DNA from 4 places in the Citrobacter sp. RHB25-C09 genome. Region 1 is predicted to be linked to each of the others. Evidence: predicted binding sites of a transcription regulator. Region 1 holds the regulator's gene; each other region holds the start of a gene.
What was found. Region 1 encodes LexA, which represses DNA repair genes until DNA is damaged. Its sites were predicted from a motif close to TNCTGTATGTACATACAGNA; they were not measured.

Region 1 (5,637 bases):
GAGACGTAACCGTCTCCGGTGCCTCATCAGAAGGTCATACTGAGCTGCGCACCTGCGCCCCACGTTTCGTCTTCGCCGTACAGACCCATCAGGTCCACATGGACGCGGTTGAAGGGCGCAAACCCAACACCACCGGTAAAGACGTTGCTGTCGTTCGCCTTGACGTCAGCACGGTAACCTGCGCGGACCGCCAGCCAGTTCAGCGGGCGAACTTCGGCACCGACACCGACGTACTGGGAGTTATCTTCGCTCTTAAAGCCTTTGGTTTCCGTTAAATCGCCATCTGCCGTGAGCGTTACCAGGTCGTTATGCCAGGCGACGCCTGCGGTGACCAGCGGGCGGATCTGATAAGTATCTTTATAATCGCGCGTTTCACCGGTTAAACCGTGGGTGATGTAAATCGATTTGGTATCGATATCACGCGAGATAAGGTTTTGCCCACTCACGCCCACCGTCCAGTTTTCGCCAAAATCCGCCGCAATCCCGGCGTCTACGTTAAAACCGGTGTCATCGTTACGATAGCGGCTACTGTTCCAGTCACTGCTGTCGTAGTTATAGATGGAAGTCGTGTAATTATAGAGCCAGGTTTTTTGCAGCTTCGGCGTCACGCCAATCGACAGCGGCACATCGCCAACCTCAAACTGCCGCGCCACTGCAACACCATAGTCCGAAACGATCGCCGCGCGCCCGGAGGCCGTAGAATTCAGGTGTTTAGTGATTTCATCCGACCCCTGCAACGCCGCCCGGCCCGCTTCAACCAGCGCATAGGCATCGCTTCCTTCAATTCTGCGCAGATAATCGATATCCCCTTGATCAATGGACGAGCTTACGCGACCGTGCGCATAGCCTTTCGCAACAAACGCCACGGATAACACATCGTTGGGAATGCTGACCGCAAGTCCGGCCCCCGCGTTGGCATGTGCCGTTTTACCCTTCAGGTATTCCAGTTCGTCGGCCAGATCGCGCGCCGCCCCCTGGAACTGGTTCAAAACACCGCCGGGGTTAAGCAGAATGTCACCAGGGGTCAGATTATCAACAACATCATCGTAGTAATCGATTTTGTCACTGATATCGTCAATTTCATCCTGGAGATTATCCTTGTCGGTAATTTGCGCACCAACCGCGGGAAGGATGACGGTAATGCTGTCCTCGGGCTTCGCTTTTGCCAGCAAAGCCGGGTTGATGAGGACACCACTACCATAATGTGCTGAAGCTACGCCCGTTCCGCCCATCGCGTCGTTGCGCGCTTCCGCCCAGGTATTCGCCGCGTTCGCCTGTTGCGACACTAAGAACGAAACCGCGACTGCCACCACCGAAAAGTTAAAATTTTTATTCACAGTAGACCCGTTTTTATTTGCAGGTGAAGAAACACCTCTGCCAGTATCAACGCAGCAGAGAAGAACTTTTGCTGTGAAAAAAACACTAAAAACCGCGCTATTCGCCCCATGCTGAAGACAACTGAAGCGTTCTCTTTTTGTGATGTACCTCAATATGTATAGAAGACTTTGTAAGGTCCGCAAAGATTAGCAGGCGATATATCGTCTGAAATGGCGACTCTGGCTGGATCTCGGCGTTTCCTGCATAACATGATAAAGTGAGGGTTTATCACCCTACGCAAACCAAGGTGCCCCATGGAAAAGCCCACAACGCAAGAACTGTTAGCGCAAGCTGAAAAATTGTGCGCGCAACGCAATGTGCGACTGACTCCACAGCGCCTTGAAGTTTTACGCCTGATGAGCCTGCAGGAAGGCGCGATTAGCGCTTACGATCTGCTCGATCTTCTGCGTGAATCAGAGCCCCAGGCTAAGCCGCCAACGGTCTATCGCGCACTGGATTTTCTGCTTGAACAAGGTTTTGTGCATAAGGTGGAATCCACCAACAGCTATGTCATGTGCTATCTGTTCGATCAGCCAACCCATACCTCTGCGATGTTTATCTGTGACCGTTGCGGTGGGGTAAAGGAAGAGTGTGCGGAAGGGGTGGAAGATATCATGCATACGCTGGCCGCGAAGATGGGGTTCGCCCTTCGTCACAATGTGATTGAAGCGCATGGCCTCTGTTCTGCGTGTGTTGAAGTCGAAGCTTGCCGTCACCCTGGCGAGTGTCAGCACGATCATTCCATTCTGGTGAAAAAGAAATCTCGTTAAATAAGTGGGCGGCACCCTTGCGCCGCCCTGTGCAAACAATTGCGAATTCATTTCTGGATCCGCAGGCAAACGTAGTGGTTACCAGCGGTAGTCGTTACGGGTTTCCCAGTCACCGACCTCTTTTTCCGCCTGATCCTTCTGATAACCGTAGCGTTCCTGGATTTTACCTACCAGTTGGTCACGTTTACCTTCAATGACCGTCATATCATCATCGGTCAGTTTGCCCCATTGCTCTTTCACTTTACCTTTGAATTGTTTCCAGTTACCACCGGCTTCATCTTTATTCATCATAAAGTCCTCTTCGTTAGGCTGTGAATAGCGAGAGTAAACCGCCCAGCTTCGCTATTTTTTCTGCTGAACGTAATGATAAGTGTAGTCAGGAATCTCGGCTTAAAATCATTATTCGGAATTTTTAACCGTTACGTTGCCGAAAACCAGGTTCCGTTACGCCAGTGTCGACGCCAGATATAGGCTAAAGAGAGCCCGCGTAGCGCCAGAAAAACGGCTAACGCCAGCCACAAACCGTGGTTCCCGAGCAGAGGAAGTGCCAGTAAAGTTAACGCAAAACCACTGGCCGCGACCGCCATGCTGTTACGCATTTCTGCTGCGCGTGTCGCACCAATAAACATGCCGTCGAGCAGATAGCACCAGACGCCCACTAACGGCAGGATCACCTGCCAGATCAGGTAGCGATCGGCCAATATTTGAATCTCAGTCAGCGACGTCAGAAGAGCAATAATCTGTTCACCTGCGAGCAGATAGACCAGCGAAAACAGCAGTGCGACGACACCTGCCTGGCGACAGGCGGCGCGCCAGACATCCAGCAACTGGCTGCCGTCCCGTGCGCCATAGGCTTGCCCGGAATGCGCCTCTACGGCGTAGGCGAAGCCGTCCAGCGCGTAGGCGGTGAAGGTCAGCAGCGTCATCAGCACCGCGTTGACAGCGATAATATCGCTCCCCAGTCTGGCACCCAGTACGGTGATCGCGCCAAAGCAGAGTTGCAGCAGCAGCGAACGCAACATAATGTCGCGATTGAGCGCTAACAGACGCCGAAAATGGCCGCGCCAGGCCTGCTTTAACATAGCCGCGGTTATGCCGCGCAAATGAAGTACCTTTCGCACCATCAGCAGCCCAATCACTAACGTGGAGTATTCCGCAATGACCGTCGCCAGCGCAGCGCCCTGCACGTTCATGTGCAGACCCATCACCAGCCATAAATCGAGAACAATGTTCAGGATATTGCCGACAATCAACAGGATAACCGGCGCGCGAGCATACTGAACGCCCAGCAGCCAGCCGAGCAGAACCAGATTCGCCAGCGACGCCGGCGCACTTAACCAGCGAATCGCCAGGAAGCGTCTTGCCTGTTCCAGCACCGCTTCGCTGCCGCCAACAATATGCAGCGCCAGATCGATTATCGGGGTGCGTAAAAGCGCAATTAATGCCCCCACCCCCAGCGCAAGGATGAGCGGTTGTACCAGCGCACGCGCCAGTGCCTGTGGGTTCTTCGCACCAAACGCCTGTGCCGTTAGCCCAGTTGTGCTCATGCGTAAAAAGAGCAACAGCATAAACAGAAAGCTAGTGGCTGTTGCACCCACAGCCACACCACCCAGATAAACCGGGCTATCCAGGTGACCAATCACCGCAGTATCCACCAGTCCCAGCAGAGGAACCGTGATATTGGAGAAGATCATGGGTAAGGCGAGACGCCAGAGGGCTTTATCAGCAGGAGCAAAGAACGGCATGAGGAGAAGCCTGAGCAGGAGTGTTTAGGTTTTGAACGCATTTCGTAAGCCCGGTAAGCACAGCGCCACCGGGCTCGGTGTCGGATGTTGGCACAAACGCCTTATCCGAGTGTGAGGTATTACAGCCACTCACCGTTGCGGATCACGCCAACGGCTAAACCTTCGATGGTAAAGCTCTGCTCACGAAGATCCACGACGATAGGCTTAAATTCGCTGTTTTCTGGCAACAGTTCGACTTTATTGCCCTGTTTTTTCAGACGTTTTACCGTCACTTCGTCGTCGATACGGGCGACAACGACCTGACCATTACGCACATCCTGGGTTTTATGCACGGCCAGCAGATCGCCGTCCATAATACCAATGTCTTTCATTGACATGCCGCTAACGCGCAGCAGAAAATCGGCATTGGGTTTAAACAGAGAAGGATCGACCTGATAATGGCCTTCGATGTGCTGCTGCGCCAGCAGGGGTTCCCCCGCCGCAACGCGACCGACAAGCGGTAACCCTTCCTCTTCTTCATGCAGCAAACGAATGCCGCGAGAAGCGCCGGATACAATCTCAATGACACCTTTACGCGCCAGCGCCTTCAGATGTTCTTCAGCCGCGTTTGGGGAACGGAACCCCAAACGCTGCGCGATTTCCGCACGCGTCGGTGGCATGCCTGTCTGGCTGATGTGATCCCGAATGAGATCAAACACCTCTTGTTGCCTGGCCGTTAACGCTTTCATTCCGCCCCCTGGGTGTATATACAGTTATGCTGTGAGTATATACAGCTAAAGGCGATTTTGGAACCACAAACTGCACATTAAACAGGAGATTTATAGCGTTATGGAATCGCGCTCGTAAAAATCCTTAACGAAAATTCGACCATAGCAGGATACCCCAGGTTATCAGCGCTATGATGATAGAGAGCAGCACCGCTGCCGACCCCATATCTTTCGCGCGACCAGAGAGTTCATGATAGTCGGAGCCGATACGGTCAACGACCGCTTCAATGGCGCTGTTAAGAATTTCAACAACCATCACCAGCATGACGGAGCCGATCAACAGAACGCGCGTTATGGCATCCACATCCAGCCAGCAGGCGACGATCACGGCAACCAGGACCGCGAGACTTTCCTGACGGAATGCGGCCTCGTTAATCCATGCGGCGCGAAAACCTTTCCAGGAATAGCCAGCAGCTTTGATAATTCGGGTGAATCCAGTGGTATTATTGGCCATCAAAAGAACCTTTTTGCATTATTGGCGTCAATGTCATTGTCCTGTTAACTCAAATGTTTTGAGTTAATGCAACGCGGCGCGAAGTATGACGGGATACAACAGAAATTCACATGACTTTCTGATATCCTTGCAGCGCATTTGCACTATTAACCAGAGGCTTTACATCGTTTATGTCCGGCTGGCCACGAATTTACTATAAAATCCTGAATTTACCATTAAGCGTGCTGGTAAAAAGCAAGTCTATTCCGGCAGATCCTGCCCCGGAGTTAGGGCTCGATACCTCTCGTCCCATTATGTACGTTTTACCGTACAACTCCAAAGCGGACTTGTTGACACTGCGCGCTCAGTGTTTGGCGCACGACCTCCCCGACCCATTAGAACCGCTGGAGATCGACGGCACTCAGCTGCCGCGCTATGTGTTCATTCACGGCGGACCGCGTGTCTTTACCTATTACACGCCGAAAGAAGAGTCCATTAAGCTGTTCCATAACTATCTCGACCTGCACCGCAGCAATCCGAGTCTG
Region 2 (5,637 bases), 2.1 Mb from region 1:
TCATTGGTGCTGTGCGTCGGCTACGCAATCATCCAGATAACCGGGATGCATCACGGTTATTGGATCCTGCTGACAAGCCTGTTTGTCTGCCAGCCAAACTACAACGCTACGCGGCACCGTCTGGCGCTAAGGATCATCGGTACGCTGCTCGGGGTAGCCATTGGAATCCCCATTTTATGGTTTGTTCCGTCGCTGGAAGGCCAGCTGATTTTATTGGTGATCACCGGGGTGCTGTTTTTCGCGTTTCGTAATGTTCAGTATGCCCATGCCACCATGTTTATTACCCTGCTGGTGCTGCTTTGCTTTAATTTGCTTGGCGAAGGTTTCGAAGTCGCCCTGCCGCGCGTGATTGACACGCTGATTGGTTGCGCTATCGCCTGGGCTGCAGTCAGTTTTATCTGGCCTGACTGGCGTTTTCGTAATCTTCCTCGCGTATTGCAGAGGGCGACAGATGCCAACTGCCGCTATCTGGACGCCATTCTTGAGCAATACCATCAGGGACGTGACAATCGACTGGCATACCGCATTGCTCGCCGGGATGCGCATAATCGCGATGCCGAACTGGCTTCCGTGGTGTCGAATATGTCCAGCGAACCCGATGTCACCGCTCAAACTCGTGAAGCCGCATTTCGACTGCTCTGCCTCAACCATACGTTTACCAGCTATATTTCTGCGCTGGGCGCACATCGCGAAAAACTCAGCAATCCGGATGTACTGGCGTTGTTAGACGATGCCGTATGTTATGTCGATGATGCGCTTCACCATCTTCCCGCCGATGAACAACGTGTACAGGAGGCGCTGTCAGCGTTGAAACTGCGTATCCAGCAGCTTGAACCCCGCCCCGACAGCAAAGAACCGCTCGTTATTCAGCAGGTTGGCTTGTTGGTTGCCCTGCTTCCAGAGATCGGCAGGCTCCAGCACGTCATCACAGAATCTTCACCTGAAAAACCGGGTCTTGCGAAAGCGATTTGACCCACTCAGCAAGCTCCTAGCGGCGCAACGCCGGGAGCGCCGCCTCATGGGTACCATTAATCGCGCCTTCGAGGATGTAGAGAACTTTTTCGGTAATCGATTTATTTGCCTGTCGAAGCCGTAACCAACACATTTTCGCGCCCAGTATTTTCAAAGTACGAACATCGTTAATTCCGGCTTCATTTAGCAAGCTCTCCAGATGAAATGTCATGTTGGGGAGGTCTTTTAGTCGGTGCCGCGAGCCACGACTATGCTTTTCCATCTTTGCCGCATCGAGTGAATATTGGGATAGCTCGATCAACTGCGGCTGATCGCACCACAGCTTTTCGTCGACCTGATAATAGTTAAGCATGACCGGACGTCCACGCTTCATCAATGTCAACCAGACAGGTCTATGCTTCACACAGTACAGTACACTTTGCTCACAAGCACGAAGGTAAAGCTCCCCTTTATCGACCATGGCAAATACCGTCTCTTCGATTGTCAGACTGTAGCTACCGAAGAGCGACCGGTAGCGGATCGTCCCCAGTGAAGATAAATATTCCTGTGATTTATAGATCCTTTCATAGGAGTGTACTTTCATAAAATTCCCTTTTAAATCATAAACTAAATAAATGATTTGCCGTCACGGATCCGTTAAAGACGAACATAGGCAAGTTATTCCTATGGGGCAAGTTGTATTTCGTTATTACCGCTACATCGAATAAAAATTGCGAGTCTGTTTCCGAAAATAAAGTTGATCTTTCACTACGGCAGGGTTACTGTACATACATACAGTAACTCACAGGGCTGGATTGATTATGTACACTTCAGGCTATGCAAATCGTTCTTCGTCATTCTCTTCCACATCAAGCAGCATTGCGCGCGTCTCATCAGAGAACGCTACCGCCGGGCTTATCAGTGAAGTGGTCTATCGCGAAGACCAGCCCATGATGACGCAGTTACTGTTGTTACCGCTTCTGCAACAGTTAGGGCAACAGTCTCGCTGGCAGCTTTGGCTGACCCCGCAGCAAAAGTTGAGCCGCGAATGGGTGCAGTCTGCCGGGTTGCCATTAACGAAGGTGATGCAGATTAATCAACTCGCACCCTGCGATACGCTTGAATCCATGGTTCGCGCGTTACGAACAGGAAACTACAGCGTGGTGATTGGTTGGCTGGCAGAAGAGTTAACCGAGGAAGAGCATGCTGAGCTGGTAAAAGCCGCCGATGAAGGTAGCGCGATGGGTTTTATCATGCGTCCTGTTAGCGCACATGCTCATGCCACGAGACACCAGACTGGGCTAAAAATTCATTCGAATTTGTATCATTGAGTAAAATTAGGAATTATCCTGGAATTATTTTTCGCCTCACAGTGATGCATTGAGGCTCAACGAGTTTTTCCGAAGAACGCTTGTCAGAAGCGGTCTGCGAGAAGTTTGCCGGATAATTCCGATGCGGCGAATGTTAAATATTATGTATACAAGCTTTTTTTTTTCATATGCCTGACAGACTTCACACTTGTAAGTTTTCAACTACGTTGTAGACTTTACATCGCCAGGGGTGCTCGGTGTAAGCCGCAGATATCGGTAGAGTAACTATTGAACAAGTCCCCCGGTGAAGGATTTAACCGTGTTATCTCGTTGGAGATATTCATGGCGTATTTTGGATGATAACGAGGCGCAAAAAATGAAAAAGACAGCTATCGCGATTGCAGTGGCACTGGCTGGTTTCGCTACCGTAGCGCAGGCCGCTCCGAAAGATAACACCTGGTACACTGGTGCTAAACTGGGCTGGTCCCAGTACCATGACACTGGTTTCATTCCTAACAATGGTCCGACCCACGAAAACCAACTGGGTGCAGGTGCTTTTGGTGGTTACCAGGTTAACCCGTATGTTGGCTTTGAAATGGGTTACGACTGGTTAGGTCGTATGCCGTACAAAGGCGACAACATCAATGGCGCTTTCAAAGCTCAGGGCGTTCAGCTGACCGCTAAACTGGGTTACCCAATCACTGACGATCTGGACATCTACACTCGTCTGGGTGGTATGGTTTGGCGTGCAGACACCAAGGCTAACGTTCCTGGTGGCGCATCCTTTAAAGACCACGACACTGGCGTATCTCCAGTATTCGCTGGTGGTGTTGAGTGGGCAGTTACCCGCGACATCGCTACCCGTCTGGAATACCAGTGGACCAACAACATCGGTGACGCTAACACCATCGGTACTCGCCCAGACAACGGTCTGCTGAGTGTTGGTGTTTCTTACCGTTTCGGCCAGCAGGAAGAAGCTGCTCCGATCGCTCCGGCTCCGGCTCCGGCTCCAGAAGTACAGACCAAGCACTTCACTCTGAAGTCTGACGTTCTGTTCAACTTCAACAAAGCCACTCTGAAACCAGAAGGCCAGCAGGCTCTGGATCAGATGTACAGCCAGCTGAGCAACCTGGATCCGAAAGACGGTTCCGTAGTGGTTCTGGGCTTCACTGACCGCATCGGTTCTGACGCTTACAACCAGGGTCTGTCTGAGAAACGTGCTCAGTCTGTTGTTGATTACCTGATCTCTAAAGGTATCCCGGCTGACAAAATCTCTGCACGTGGCATGGGCGAATCCAACCCGGTTACCGGTAGCACCTGTGACAACGTGAAAGCTCGCGCTGCACTGATCGACTGCCTGGCTCCGGATCGTCGCGTTGAGATCGAAGTTAAAGGTATCAAAGACGTTGTAACTCAGCCGCAGGCTTAAGTTCCCGTCTAATAAAAAACCCCGCGATGCGGGGTTTTTTTTCGTCTGTATATACCGCCAAAGATGAGAGGACGAAAAAGAACTACTCCTTCCCAAGCAATGCCTGCAAATCCTGCTTCAGCGAAGACATCTTGTTGGCATATTTTTCTTTATTCTCAGCGTCTTCAATCAGCTGCACGATCGTTTCTGACAGCGTTTTTCCGCGCCGCTGTGCCAGTCCTGCCAGACGCTGCCAGACAATGAATTCGAGATCGATAGACTTCTTGCGGGTATGCTGATGCTCAGCATTAAAGTGCCGCTTGCGTCTTGCGCGTATCGTTTGTTTCATCCGGTTTTGTAGCGCCGGATTCATATGTTCTTCAATCCAGACGTTAACCCGGACCGGTTCATTTTCGAGCGTGAGTAATAAATCCACGACTTCCTGGGCCGCACTGGCTTCCACATAGCGGGTGATCAATTCACCTTCGCGATGCTTCTTTACCAGATACTTCCACTTCCAACCGCTTTCAAGATTCTCAAGTTGTTGATATTTCATAGCGATCTCAATGTTACCGTGTCACTACTATCAGAATATCAGCTTTTTCGATAACTGAAGAAAATAATCTTCAGCCTGTGAGCAACCCGGCACCCTTCTAATCGTTTACACACGCATTACAGGTGTTAAGCGAGGCTGGTTACGGTATAATTGCGTCTTTTACAACAGACTAAAAAACAGCGACTTTGACCATTACGAAACTTGCATGGCGTGATCTGGTTCCTGATACCGAAAGCTTTCAGGAAATATTTGCACAGCCACACGTTACTGACGAAAACAACACCTTACTCAGTGATACTCAACCCCGTCTGCAATTTGCTCTTGAGCAACTGTTGCAGCCCAGGGCGTCGTCTCCCTTTATGCTGGCCAAAGCCCCAGAGGAGCTTGAGTATCTCACGCTTCTTGCCGAAGCCGCCCGTGGTCTGCACCATGATGCGGGTCAACTGACAGGAGGGCACTACGAGGTTTCCGGTCATACAATCCGCTATCGCGATGCAGAACGTCCCGAAGATAATTTTGCAACCTCAACGCAGGTTGTCATCGCTGACTGGGTAGAGGCTGAACAACTGTTTGGCTGCCTGCGTCAGTTTAACGGTGACATTACGCTTCAGCCAGGCCTGGTTCATCAGGCAAATGGTGGCGTGCTGGTCATCTCATTGCGCACCCTTTTGGCCCAACCGCTGCTGTGGATGCGTCTGAAAGCGATTGTCAGCCGCGAACGCTTCGACTGGGTGGCCTTTGATGAATCCCGCCCCCTGCCCGTTACCGTACCGTCCATGCCGCTGAAAATGAAAGTGTTGCTGGTAGGCGAACGTGAGTCGCTGGCTGATTTTCAGGAGATGGAGCCGGAATTAGCGGAACAGGCAATCTACAGTGAGTTCGAGGATAACCTACAGATTGTTGACGCTGAATCCATGACGCAATGGTGTCAATGGGTCACCTGGACTGCGCAGCGCAACCATCTTCCGATTCCCGCGGCTGACGCCTGGGAGATTCTGGTACGGGAGGCTGTTCGCTATACCGGCGAACAGGATACGCTTCCGCTTAACCCTTTATGGATCATCAGACAGTTCACGGAAGTGGCATCGCTTTGTGAAGGCGAGATTTGCACCGGTGAACAGCTAAGCCTGATGCTTGCCCAGCGGGAGTGGCGAGAAGGCTTTCTCGCCGAGCGTATGCAGGATGAGATCCTCCAGGAACAGATCCTCATCGAAACCGAAGGTGAACGTATCGGACAGATTAATGCCCTGTCTGTCATTGAATTCCCTGGACACCCGCGCGCCTTTGGCGAACCGTCACGGATTAGCTGTGTGGTACACATTGGCGATGGTGAATTTACCGATATTGAGCGAAAAGCTGAACTTGGCGGTAATATTCATGCCAAGGGAATGATGATCATGCAGGCATTCCTG
Region 3 (5,637 bases), 420 kb from region 1:
AAGAAGTGTATAGGCCTGAGCCATTTTGCCGGATAGCGGCGTAAACGCCGTATCCGGCCTACAACTGCGCACCCCGTAGGTCGGGCAAGCGAAGCGCCCCCGACAATTTGCCAATTATAACCCGCCGCGAATTAGCCCGCCCATACCGCGTCGCTCCATAAACGCCGCCACCTGGTGGCGCACCTCTGTGGCCAGTTGCGCCTCAAGACTGCGTTGAGCGAGCGTTTTGGCCTCTTCATAATCAATATGGCGAAGCAGGTATTTCACACGCGCAACCGAACGGCCGTTCATCGAAAGATGACGGAACCCCATCCCAATCAGGAGTGCTACGCACATCGGATCGCCGGCCATTTCACCACACAGACGCAGGTCGATGCCGCTTCGTTCCGACTCCTGCACAATCATTGACAGCGCCCGTAACATGCCGGGATGCAAGCTGTCGTAGATACTGGCGACGCGGGTGTTGTTACGATCCACCGCCAGGATGTATTGCGTCAGGTCGTTCGTGCCAACCGAAATAAAATCGATGCGATTCGCCAGGTGCGGCAACATAAACACCATTGACGGGACTTCCAGCATGACGCCGATGCGCGGTTTTGGGATCGCGTAACCGATCATCTCTTCCACTTCGCGTCCGGCGCGTTCGATCAGCCGTCGTGCTTCGTCGACCTCATCGATGCTGGTCACCATTGGCAGGAGAATGCTCAGGTTGCCTGTCGCCGCGTTGGCGCGCAGCATTGCACGCACCTGGATCAGAAAGATCTCCGGCTGATCGAGGGTGATGCGGATCCCGCGCCACCCCAGGCAGGGGTTCTCTTCGCTGATCGGCATGTAAGGCAGTTGCTTGTCAGCACCGACGTCCAGGGTACGTAAGGTCACAGGCTTGTCGTTGAACATCTGCAACATGCCCTGATATTGCGCCACCTGCTCCTCTTCAGAAGGAAAACCGCTTTGTAGCATGAAGGGAATTTCTGTGCGGTACAGGCCAATGCCGTCAATACGGCTACCTAATTTCTCTTCATGCTCCGGACTCAGACCCGCATTGAGCATGACCTTCACCCGCTCGCCGCTTTTCAACTGCGCAGGCAAGTTAACGTCATCTTCCGCCAGACGACTCAGCTCATTCTCTTCGCTGATAAGCCGCTGATATTCCTGGATCAGAACCGGCTCAGGGTCAACTAATAGCTCGCCACGGTAACCATCGACCACCAGCGTCCGACGATGCAGCACCGACGGCTGAATGTCGGCACCCATTACGGTGGGGATCCCCATCGCGCGAACCATGATCGCCGCGTGGGAGTTCGCCGCCCCGTCGCGAACCACTACGCCCGCCAGTCGGTCTTGAGGCAGTTCCGCAAGCGTAGTTGCGGAGAGTTCATCAGCAACAAGAATGAAACGCTCCGGCCAGGCATTAGGCCCCTGGACAGCATCATCAAGATGAAACAGTAAGCGTTGACCCAGCGCGCGTAAATCACCTGCACGTTCCTTGAGGTAGCTATCGCTGAGCGCGGCAAACTGTTCGGCAAACTTTTCGATGATGGTCTTCACCGCCCACTCCGCCACCGAGCCGTTATCAACTTCTGCAAACAACTCGCGGCGTAAACGCGCATCGGAAAGCAAGTGAGAGTAGAGGTCGAAGATAGCCGCCGTCTCTTTTTGTGCACCAGCGGCAAAACGCTTGCTGTAACGACGAAATTCGTTCGCCGCCTCTTCCAGCGCTCCGGTCAGTCGCTCACGCTCCTGCGCGGTATCCAGCGTGGAGGCCTGATAAACCTGCTCCATCAGCGGCAGCGTTGCATCCTGCCAGCCTTCCGCAATCGCCACGCCCGGTGCCGCTGGCAGCGCACGGATCCGCGTCTGACGATACTGCCCAAACAGCGCAGTCAACTGAGATTGCGAGAGAATCGCGGCCATCTGGGTGGCGAGCGTTACGAGGAAAGACTCTTCGCTTTCATCGTACTGACGCAGTTCGCGCTGCTGGACCACCAGCACGCCGAGCAACTGACGTCGCTGAATAATCGGCACGCCGAGGAATGCACGGAAGCGCTCTTCTTTTACGGAAGGAATGTATTTAAAGCTGGGATGCTTTTGCGCATCCGCGAGGTTGATGGGTTCCGCCAGTCTGCCAACCAGACCGACGATACCTTCATCAAATGCGAGCGCCACGGTACGACCACGCGGTTTTTTTAGCCCCCGGGTCGCCATGAGGTAATAACAACGTCGGTCATGATCGGCCAGATAGACCGAGCAGACCTCAGTATCCATCGCAAGACAGATGTCAGTGACCAGAATATTCAGCGCTTCATTAAGACGCGGAGCACTGGCCACCTTTTCGACTATTTCGCGCAGGCGGGTGAGCATAATTTGCGTGACTTAACCTCTTTTACGTCGATAGGCAGGTGCGTTTTGCGGCTTCGGTGTCGTTTCCGAAAGCGCCATCACAACACCTGCAAATTCTTTCATCACCCTACGGTAGACATCGCGTTTAAACGATACCACTTGTCGAACCGGGTACCAGTAACTCACCCAGCGCCAACCATCAAATTCAGGAGTGCTGCTGGTTTGCATATTGATTTCTGCGTCGCCGCTCATCAGTTGCAAAAGAAACCATTTTTGTTTCTGGCCGATACAAACCGGCTTCGTGTCCCAACGCACCAAACGTTTTGGTAACTTGTAACGCAACCAGTTGCGTGTAGAGGCAAGGATCCGCACATCTTTACGGCTTAACCCTACTTCTTCAAACAGTTCCCGGTACATCGCCTGTTCTGCTGACTCTCCTGGGTTTATCCCACCTTGGGGAAATTGCCAGGAGTGCTGACCAAATCGCCGGGCCCACATGACCTGCCCCTGGCGATTACAAATTACGATACCTACATTTGGGCGGTAGCCATCGTCATCAATCACCGGACTACCTCAACATAAACCTGATATATGAATGATTGTTTCACACTCCTGACAGACGGTAAACCACTCTGTTAGCGACGCGTACCTCTAATAACAATTGAATAACTCACAGTTAATGACAAAGTTATAAACAGCAACTCACCCATTTGGGCGATTTTATTCACCTTTTCTGTGGATAGAGTTGTGCAGAAGTATGGAATTACTCTGGGAAAACCTTTTCAGGCATAAATAATTACGTTTTTCGGGATGTAAAATAATTTCTGTTTTTCATAATCTTAACGAAGAATTTTGCGAGTACGAACGCAAAAAAGTGATAGCCATCACATAGAGGATCAACGGGCTGATGAAAGATCGAACAGCGCCGGTTTTATCCACAGATTGTGCCAATAAGTTAGGCACTTTTTGTGCGAATATTCGATATTCCTCGCACGTCAAGGCTGTAAATGGAAACAGTAGTCGTGGTTTTTCACAGTTATCCCATCTTTCTGTGGATAACATGGTGTAAGATCCTGTTCATTTTCAGTGACCAGAAATGGAAAACCCGTTGTGGCGTTGCGCAATTCGAAGCTTCAAAAATTAAAAATCAATAAAAATCATGGCATTGAATAAGCCATGTGGAAAACGCTAAACTTCTTTTATGCGGTATAAGATCGCTGTTCATTTTTTCTACTAAGGTATGACGCAATGTCCGGACTGCATCCGTTACGCTTTCCCCCTGAATCTGAAGCCCTTTTGCTCCACCAGGCGCAGCAGCTTTCCGGCTACACATTAGGCGAACTGGCAACGCTTGCGGGTATCGCCACGCCAAAAGATTTAAAGCGGGATAAGGGCTGGATTGGCGTTTTACTTGAAATCTGGCTTGGCGCCAGCGCCGGAAGTAAGCCGGAACAGGACTTCGCGGCATTAGGCGTTGAGTTAAAAACTATTCCTGTGGATAGTCTGGGACGCCCGCAGGAGACAACCTTTGTTTGCGTCGCGCCGTTAACGGGCAACAGCGGGGTCACGTGGGAAACCAGCCATGTGCGACATAAGCTTAAGCGGGTGCTGTGGATCCCCGTGGAAGGCGATCGCAGTATTCCCCTCGCACAGCGGCGAGTTGGGACGCCCGTACTCTGGAGCCCAAACGAGGAAGAAGATCGCCAATTGCGTCTCGACTGGGAAGAGCTCATGGATATGATCGTCTTAGGCCAGGTTGAGCGGATTACCGCACGGCATGGCGAATTTTTACAACTGCGACCGAAGGCGGCCAATGCCAAAGCGCTGACAGAAGCGATTGGCGCACAGGGCGAGTCAATCCTGACGCTGCCGCGTGGTTTTTATCTGAAAAAGAACTTCACCCGTGCGCTTCTGGAACGCCATTTCTTGTTACAGCCCTCATAGCGCCTGATGGGGTGCCGGTAAGACTTTGACCCACCGCGCGGGAAGCATATAATTACCGCTTCATTTTTTTGCAGGACTTTGTTCAATGTTATTTGCATGGGTAACCGATCCTAACGCCTGGCTTGCGCTCGGAACGCTGACGCTCCTGGAGATCGTTCTTGGGATCGATAATATTATTTTTCTCTCTTTGGTCGTGGCAAAACTGCCGACAGCACAGCGCGCGCATGCCCGTCGCCTGGGGCTGGCCGGTGCAATGATCATGCGTCTGGCGCTGCTGGCGTCAATCGCCTGGGTGATCCGTCTGACCAATCCGCTGTTTGAGATCTTTGGCGAGGCGATATCGGCGCGCGATCTGATCTTGCTCCTCGGTGGACTGTTCCTGATCTGGAAAGCCAGTAAGGAAATTCACGAATCCATAGAAGGTGAAGAGGAAGGATTAAAAACGCGTGTTTCCTCCTTCCTCGGGGCAATTGTGCAAATTATGCTGCTGGACATCATCTTCAGTCTCGACTCGGTGATCACCGCTGTCGGTCTGTCGGATCATCTGTTCATTATGATGGCCGCGGTGGTGATTGCCGTCGGCGTGATGATGTTTGCGGCGCGGCCAATCGGTGAATTCGTAGACCGACATCCTTCCGTTAAAATGTTGGCGCTTTCCTTCCTGATTCTGGTGGGTTTTACCCTGATACTGGAAAGTTTCGACGTTCATGTACCGAAAGGTTATATCTATTTCGCGATGTTCTTCTCCATCGCCGTAGAAAGCCTGAACCTGCTGCGCAATAAAAAGAACCCGTTGTAACCTTTGGCTCCGCTCCCTGTCGGGAGCGGGTCTTCCCGCATTGGCTTCACAGATTAAGATTTTCCTGCTTTTCGCGGGTGTCCCTTCACGCTATTACTAATCTATGCTTAATGGCGGGCCACGTGAGGAGAAATGGATGAAAAAATGGGCAGTTGTAATTTCCGCAGTAGGGCTGGCTTTTGCTGTTTCCGGATGTAGCAGTGATTATGTGATGGCGACCAAAGATGGGCGTATGATCCTGACCGACGGTAAACCCGAAATTGATGATGATACCGGTCTGGTGAGCTATCACGATCAGCAAGGCAATGCGATGCAGATTAACCGCGACGACGTTTCTCAAATCATTGAACGTTGATGGTTAAGGTCAGCTCTGCGCTGGCCTTAACAATTTTTCTTCCCTTTTTCCCTTCCCTAAGCCATTTTTATAATCCTTATGTCGTGATTATAAAAAGGAAACGGCTATGCAATATCACCGTATACCCCACAGCTCGCTTGAGATAAGTACATTGGGGCTGGGCACAATGACGTTTGGTGAACAAAATAGCGAAGCCGAC
Region 4 (5,637 bases), 2.0 Mb from region 1:
TTGTCCGCTGGCGGAAATCTTGTGACGCTTTACGGATGCTCTCTGTTTCCGCTTCACCCCGGCCAAATATGCGCAGGGTATCCATACCGCGCAAGCGGTCGAGGAAATGCCCGCTCAGACGCGCCAGCGCAAGGAAATTACGCCGATTCGCATCGGCTGCGCCCATCCCGACCATCGCCATAAACAGCGGAATTAGCGGGGCAGTGCCCAGCAGGATCAGTGCGGCGGCCCAGTTGGAGGGAAATACCGCAGCGACAATTAACAATGGCACGCACACGGCCAGCGCCATTTGGGGTAAATAGCGGGCGTAGTAATCGTGCATATCATCGATTTGCTCAAGAACCAGAGTGGCCCAACTTCCGGCCGGTTTCCCCTGGATCCAGGCCGGTCCGGCCTGTTGCAGGCGATCGAGCACCTGACGGCGGATCTCAAAACGAATATGTTGCCCGGCATGAAAGCCGACGCGCTCACGCAACCACACGACCCAGGCGCGAAGAACAAAGACCAGCACCAGGACAACAAAAGGCATCAGGAGCGCCTCGCGTGGAATATTCTCCATGATCATGTGGTTAAGAATACGGGCCATGATCCAGGCCTGAGCGACAATCAGTAAACCACTCACGAACCCGAGTAGGCGGGAAAACATCAACCAACGTTGGGAAATAACGCTTTGCTGTTTTAACCAGCGGGTTAGCTCTTTTTGACGAGTTTTATTCATTGCGCACTTTGCAGGTGAGTTATCAGAATTTTTGGGCTCGGCAATGTTACAACGGGGCAAAAATAAAGGCGACCTATAGTCGCCTTATTTACTTTTGTTACTGATTTGTAAAACTTATTTACACGCGTCGGCTAAACCATCCAGATACCGTTCAGCGTCAAGTGCAGCCATACAGCCCGTACCGGCGGAGGTGATTGCCTGACGGTAAATATGGTCCATCACGTCGCCAGCAGCAAATACCCCAGGAATGCTGGTCTGGGTCGCGTTGCCGTGGATCCCGGACTGCACTTTGATGTAGCCATTTTCCAGCTCAAGCTGACCTTCGAAAATCGAGGTATTCGGGCTGTGTCCGATAGCAACGAAAAGACCTGCAACGTCCAGCGACTCAATGTTGTCGGCGTTCTGCGTATCGCGCAGGCGCAAACCTGTTACCCCCATCTGGTCGCCAGTCACTTCTTCAAGCGTACGATGGGTGTGCAGCACAATGTTGCCATTTTCAACTTTGTCCATCAGGCGCTTGATCAGGATTTTTTCCGCACGGAAGCTGTCGCGACGGTGAATCAGATGCACTTCTGCGGCGATATTCGCCAGATAAAGCGCTTCTTCAACTGCCGTGTTACCGCCGCCAATGACCGCGACTTTCTGGTTACGGTAGAAGAAACCATCGCAGGTCGCACAGGCGGAAACGCCGCGTCCTTTGAACGCCTCTTCTGAAGGAAGGCCGAGATAGCGAGCGGAAGCGCCAGTCGCGATGATTAACGCATCACAGGTGTATTCCGCGCTATCGCCCGTCAGACGGAACGGACGGTTTTGCAGATCGACTTTATTGATGTGATCAAAAATGATCTCAGTTTCAAATTTCGTTGCATGCTCATGCATGCGTTCCATCAGCAGCGGTCCGGTTAAATCACTCGGATCGCCAGGCCAGTTTTCCACTTCTGTTGTGGTGGTCAGTTGGCCGCCTTTTTCCATACCGGTAATCAGTACCGGTTGCAGGTTTGCGCGCGCGGCATACACCGCCGCGGTGTATCCAGCAGGGCCTGAACCCAGGATAAGCAGTTTACTGTGTTTGGTCGTGCCCATGAGATCCCCATAGTTGTTGGCAGACAATGGGCAGGATTGTAGGGAATTTACCGACGTAAAAAAAGAGTATGGCGATTTTGTTAACGATTTGTGTAATAGACAGGGGCGATGAGATAACAAATTTGCCGCTGCGCCATCATAAATTCTACTGAAAATCGGGCAGTTATCAGCTGATAAAATGACGATATAGCACCACTCGCCTGGAAGAACCGACATGTTGTACTAAAAATCGATGTTTTACTTTGACAATCCCCTGCTGTTTTGCGAAAACAGATGAGGAAGAAAAAAACAGTGTTATATGTGTGCCGCATAATCATGCATATATATCTCATGTTTACCGGACTAGCGAAATCTACGCATGGTGTGGACAGACGCCATTCGTGATGTCGATAGTCGCCGTCAGGCAACGGTCTTCTCACCATAGACCCGGGCATTGCGCGCCGTAAATCCTTTCGGTTACGGTCTATTGTGATGGGCATCGACTCTGGACAATGACGTTTATAGAGTCAGGCAGGAGTAGGGAAGGAATACAGAGAGACAATAATAATGGTAGATAGCAAAAAGCGCCCTGGCAAAGATCTCGACCGCATCGATCGTAACATTCTTAATGAGTTGCAAAAGGATGGGCGTATTTCCAACGTCGAGCTTTCTAAACGAGTGGGACTTTCCCCGACGCCTTGTCTTGAGCGTGTGCGTCGTCTGGAAAGACAGGGTTTCATTCAGGGCTATACGGCTCTGTTAAACCCGCATTATCTGGATGCATCACTTCTGGTATTTGTTGAGATTACTCTGAATCGTGGTGCGCCGGACGTGTTTGAGCAGTTTAACTCTGCTGTGCAAAAACTTGAAGAAATTCAAGAATGTCATTTAGTTTCCGGTGATTTCGACTACCTGTTGAAAACACGCGTACCGGATATGTCAGCCTACCGTAAGCTGTTAGGGGAAACCCTGCTGCGTCTGCCTGGCGTAAACGACACGCGTACTTATGTGGTCATGGAAGAAGTCAAACAGAGTAATCGTCTGGTTATTAAGACACGCTAATACGGAACAGGTGCAAAATCGATATATATTGATTACACTCCTGTTAATCCATACAGCAACAGTGCCGGGGAAACCCGGTGCTGTTGTCCGTTTTAGCATCAGGCAGGAAAAGCCTGAAACCTGGAGAGCCTTTTTTGAGCCAGGAATATACTGAAGACAAAGAAGTCACATTGACAAAGTTAAGCAGCGGGCGCCGACTTCTGGAGGCGTTGCTGATCCTTATTGCCCTTTTTGCCATCTGGTTGATGGCAGCCTTGCTGAGCTTTAACCCTTCGGATCCGAGCTGGTCGCAAACGGCCTGGCATGAGCCTATCCATAATCTGGGTGGGGCGCCTGGCGCCTGGCTGGCGGATACCCTGTTCTTCATTTTCGGGGTGATGGCATACACCATACCAGTCATCATCATTGGCGGCTGTTGGTTTGCCTGGCGACATCAGGCGAGCGACGACTATGTCGATTATTTCGCCGTTTCCCTGCGGATCATCGGCGTGCTGGCCCTTATTCTTACCTCTTGCGGTCTGGCCGCGATCAACGCCGATGATATCTGGTATTTCGCCTCCGGCGGGGTGATCGGTAGTCTGCTCAGTACCACATTGCAACCCTTACTTCGCAGCAGCGGTGGAACCATTACGCTGCTTTGCGTCTGGGCTGCTGGCCTGACGCTCTTTACCGGCTGGTCCTGGGTGACCATCGCCGAAAAGCTGGGCGGTTGGCTCCTTAATCTCTTAACCTTTGCCAGTAATCGTACCCGCCGTGACGACACGTGGGTGGAAGACGACGAATACGAAGATGACGAAGAGTACGAAGAAGCCGCCGATGGCGAGAAACGTGAATCCCGTCGGGCGCGTATTCTTCGCGGTGCGCTGGCGCGTCGTAAGCGGGTTGCCGAGAAGTTTATTAATCCACATGGTCGCCAGACCGATGCGGCGTTATTTTCCGGTAAACGAATGGATGATGACGATGTTGCGTACAGTGCGCACGATGTGGCGGCCGATCCTAACGATGTCCTGTTTTCCGGCCATCGCGCAACTCAGCCAGAATATGATGAATACGATCCGTTGCTGAGCGGCTATTCGGTGGCTGATCCTGTGGTAGCGCCTGTTACGGCAACGCAACCCTGGTCCGAGCAGGTCGATCCGCTACTGCAAACGTCAATCTCGCCTGAGGCTGAGCCTGTTCCGGTGCAACCTGCCGTTGAGTGGCAGTCAGTTCCTGGGCCGCAAACTGCGGAGCCGGTAATTGCGCCAACGCCACATGGCTATGTGCCGCAACAGCAGCCTGTGCCTCCGCAGGAACCCGTTCGCGAGCAGCAGACGACATATCAGCCGAACTCCACGTTCCAGCAGCCGTCAGCATATCAACAACAACCTACCTTCCAACAGGCGCCAGAAGTTGAACAACCGCCTGTCGCAGAACCCGAACCGCCTGTGGAAGAGGTTAAACCGGTCCGTCCGCCGCTGTACTATTTTGAAGAAGTTGAGGCGCAGCGCGCGCGTGAGCGTGAGCAACTGGCGGCATGGTATCAACCGATTCCAGAGCCAGCCAAAGAGCCTGAACCGGTGAAGCCGTCGGTTTCCATGCCATCATCTGTTCCGCCTGTTGAAGCCGCAGCGATTGCACCTGTGGCCGCCAGTGTGAAAGATGCCACGTTAGCCGCCGGCAGTGCCGCTACCGCCCCGGTATTTAGTCTGGCCAATGACGGAATGCCACGCCCACAGGTGAAAGAGGGGATTGGTCCGCAGTTGCCGCGTCCAAACCGCGTACGCGTACCGACCCGTCGTGAGCTGGCATCATACGGGATAAAATTACCTTCTCAGCGTATGGCGGAAGAAAGAGCGCGCGAAGCGGGAATGCAGGAATCGCATTACAGCGATGATGAAATCGATGCGATGCAGCAGGATGAACTGGCCCGCCAGTTCGCGCAGTCGCAGCAAACTCGCTATGGCGAAGAATATCAGTCCGATGCGCCGCAGGTTGATGATGAGGACGCCGCTGCCGAAGCAGAGCTGGCGCGTCAGTTTGCCTCGTCGCAGCAGCAGCGCTATTCCGGTGAGCAGCCAACGGGCGCTAATCCTTTCTCGCTGGATGATTTCGACTTTTCACCGATGAAAACGCTGGTGGATGAAGGTCCGCATGAACCTTTATTTACCCCAGGCGTGATGCCTGAACCGGTGCAACAGCCGCAGTACCAGCAGCCAGCACAGCCGGTGGCACCACAGCCGCACTATCAGCAGCCACAACAGCCGGTAGCGCCGCCGCCGCAGCAACTTCAGCAGCAACAGCCGGTAGCGCCGCCGCCGCAGGAAATTCTGATCCATCCGCTGCTGATGCGTAACGGCGACAGCCGTCCGCTGCAAAAACCGACGACGCCGCTGCCTTCTTTGGATCTGTTAACGCCACCGCCGAGCGAAGTCGAACCCGTTGATACCTTCGCGCTTGAGCAAATGGCGCGTCTGGTGGAAGCTCGTCTGGCTGATTTCCGTATCAAAGCGGACGTGGTGAACTACTCTCCTGGCCCGGTTATCACGCGTTTTGAGCTGAATCTGGCGCCGGGCGTGAAGGCTGCGCGCATTTCCAACCTCTCGCGTGACCTGGCGCGTTCACTTTCGACCATTGCGGTGCGCGTGGTGGAAGTGATTCCTGGCAAACCTTATGTTGGACTGGAACTGCCGAATAAAAAGCGCCAGACCGTATATCTGCGTGAAGTTCTGGATAACGCGAAGTTCCGCGATAATCCGTCGCCGCTGACTGTGGTACTGGGTAAAGATATCGCCGGCGATCCTGTCGTGGCCGAT

Region 2: a site for LexA is predicted at 1,732-1,751, ahead of sulA (SOS-induced cell division inhibitor SulA). Genes of this name have one in related genera too.
Region 3: a site for LexA is predicted at 3,340-3,359, ahead of mutH (DNA mismatch repair endonuclease MutH). Genes of this name have one in related genera too.
Region 4: a site for LexA is predicted at 2,881-2,900, ahead of HVY19_RS07655 (DNA translocase FtsK 4TM domain-containing protein). Genes of this name have one in related genera too.

What each region holds. Positions count from the first base shown of each region.
Region 1 covers NZ_CP057483.1:4,001,541-4,007,177, forward strand. The annotation lists gene HVY19_RS18935 (conjugal transfer protein TraF) at 27-1,337, opposite strand; gene zur (zinc uptake transcriptional repressor Zur) at 1,632-2,147, shown strand; gene HVY19_RS18945 (CsbD family protein) at 2,226-2,435, opposite strand; gene dinF (MATE family efflux transporter DinF) at 2,567-3,892, opposite strand; gene lexA (transcriptional repressor LexA) at 4,012-4,620, opposite strand; gene HVY19_RS18960 (diacylglycerol kinase) at 4,745-5,113, opposite strand; gene plsB (glycerol-3-phosphate 1-O-acyltransferase PlsB) at 5,284-5,637, shown strand, end outside.
Region 2 covers NZ_CP057483.1:1,719,875-1,725,511, reverse strand. The annotation lists gene yccS (YccS family putative transporter) at 1-972, shown strand, start outside; gene HVY19_RS07955 (TfoX/Sxy family DNA transformation protein) at 989-1,555, opposite strand; gene sulA (SOS-induced cell division inhibitor SulA) at 1,773-2,282, shown strand; gene ompA (porin OmpA) at 2,638-3,690, shown strand; gene matP (macrodomain Ter protein MatP) at 3,773-4,225, opposite strand; gene HVY19_RS07935 (Lon protease family protein) at 4,411-5,637, shown strand, end outside.
Region 3 covers NZ_CP057483.1:3,578,843-3,584,479, forward strand. The annotation lists gene ptsP (phosphoenolpyruvate--protein phosphotransferase) at 115-2,361, opposite strand; gene rppH (RNA pyrophosphohydrolase) at 2,374-2,904, opposite strand; gene mutH (DNA mismatch repair endonuclease MutH) at 3,589-4,284, shown strand; gene HVY19_RS16925 (TerC family protein) at 4,370-5,083, shown strand; gene ygdR (lipoprotein YgdR) at 5,220-5,438, shown strand; gene HVY19_RS16935 (NADP(H)-dependent aldo-keto reductase) at 5,545-5,637, shown strand, end outside.
Region 4 covers NZ_CP057483.1:1,642,521-1,648,157, forward strand. The annotation lists gene cydD (cysteine/glutathione ABC transporter permease/ATP-binding protein CydD) at 1-718, opposite strand, end outside; gene trxB (thioredoxin-disulfide reductase) at 833-1,801, opposite strand; gene lrp (leucine-responsive transcriptional regulator Lrp) at 2,348-2,842, shown strand; gene HVY19_RS07655 (DNA translocase FtsK 4TM domain-containing protein) at 2,977-5,637, shown strand, end outside.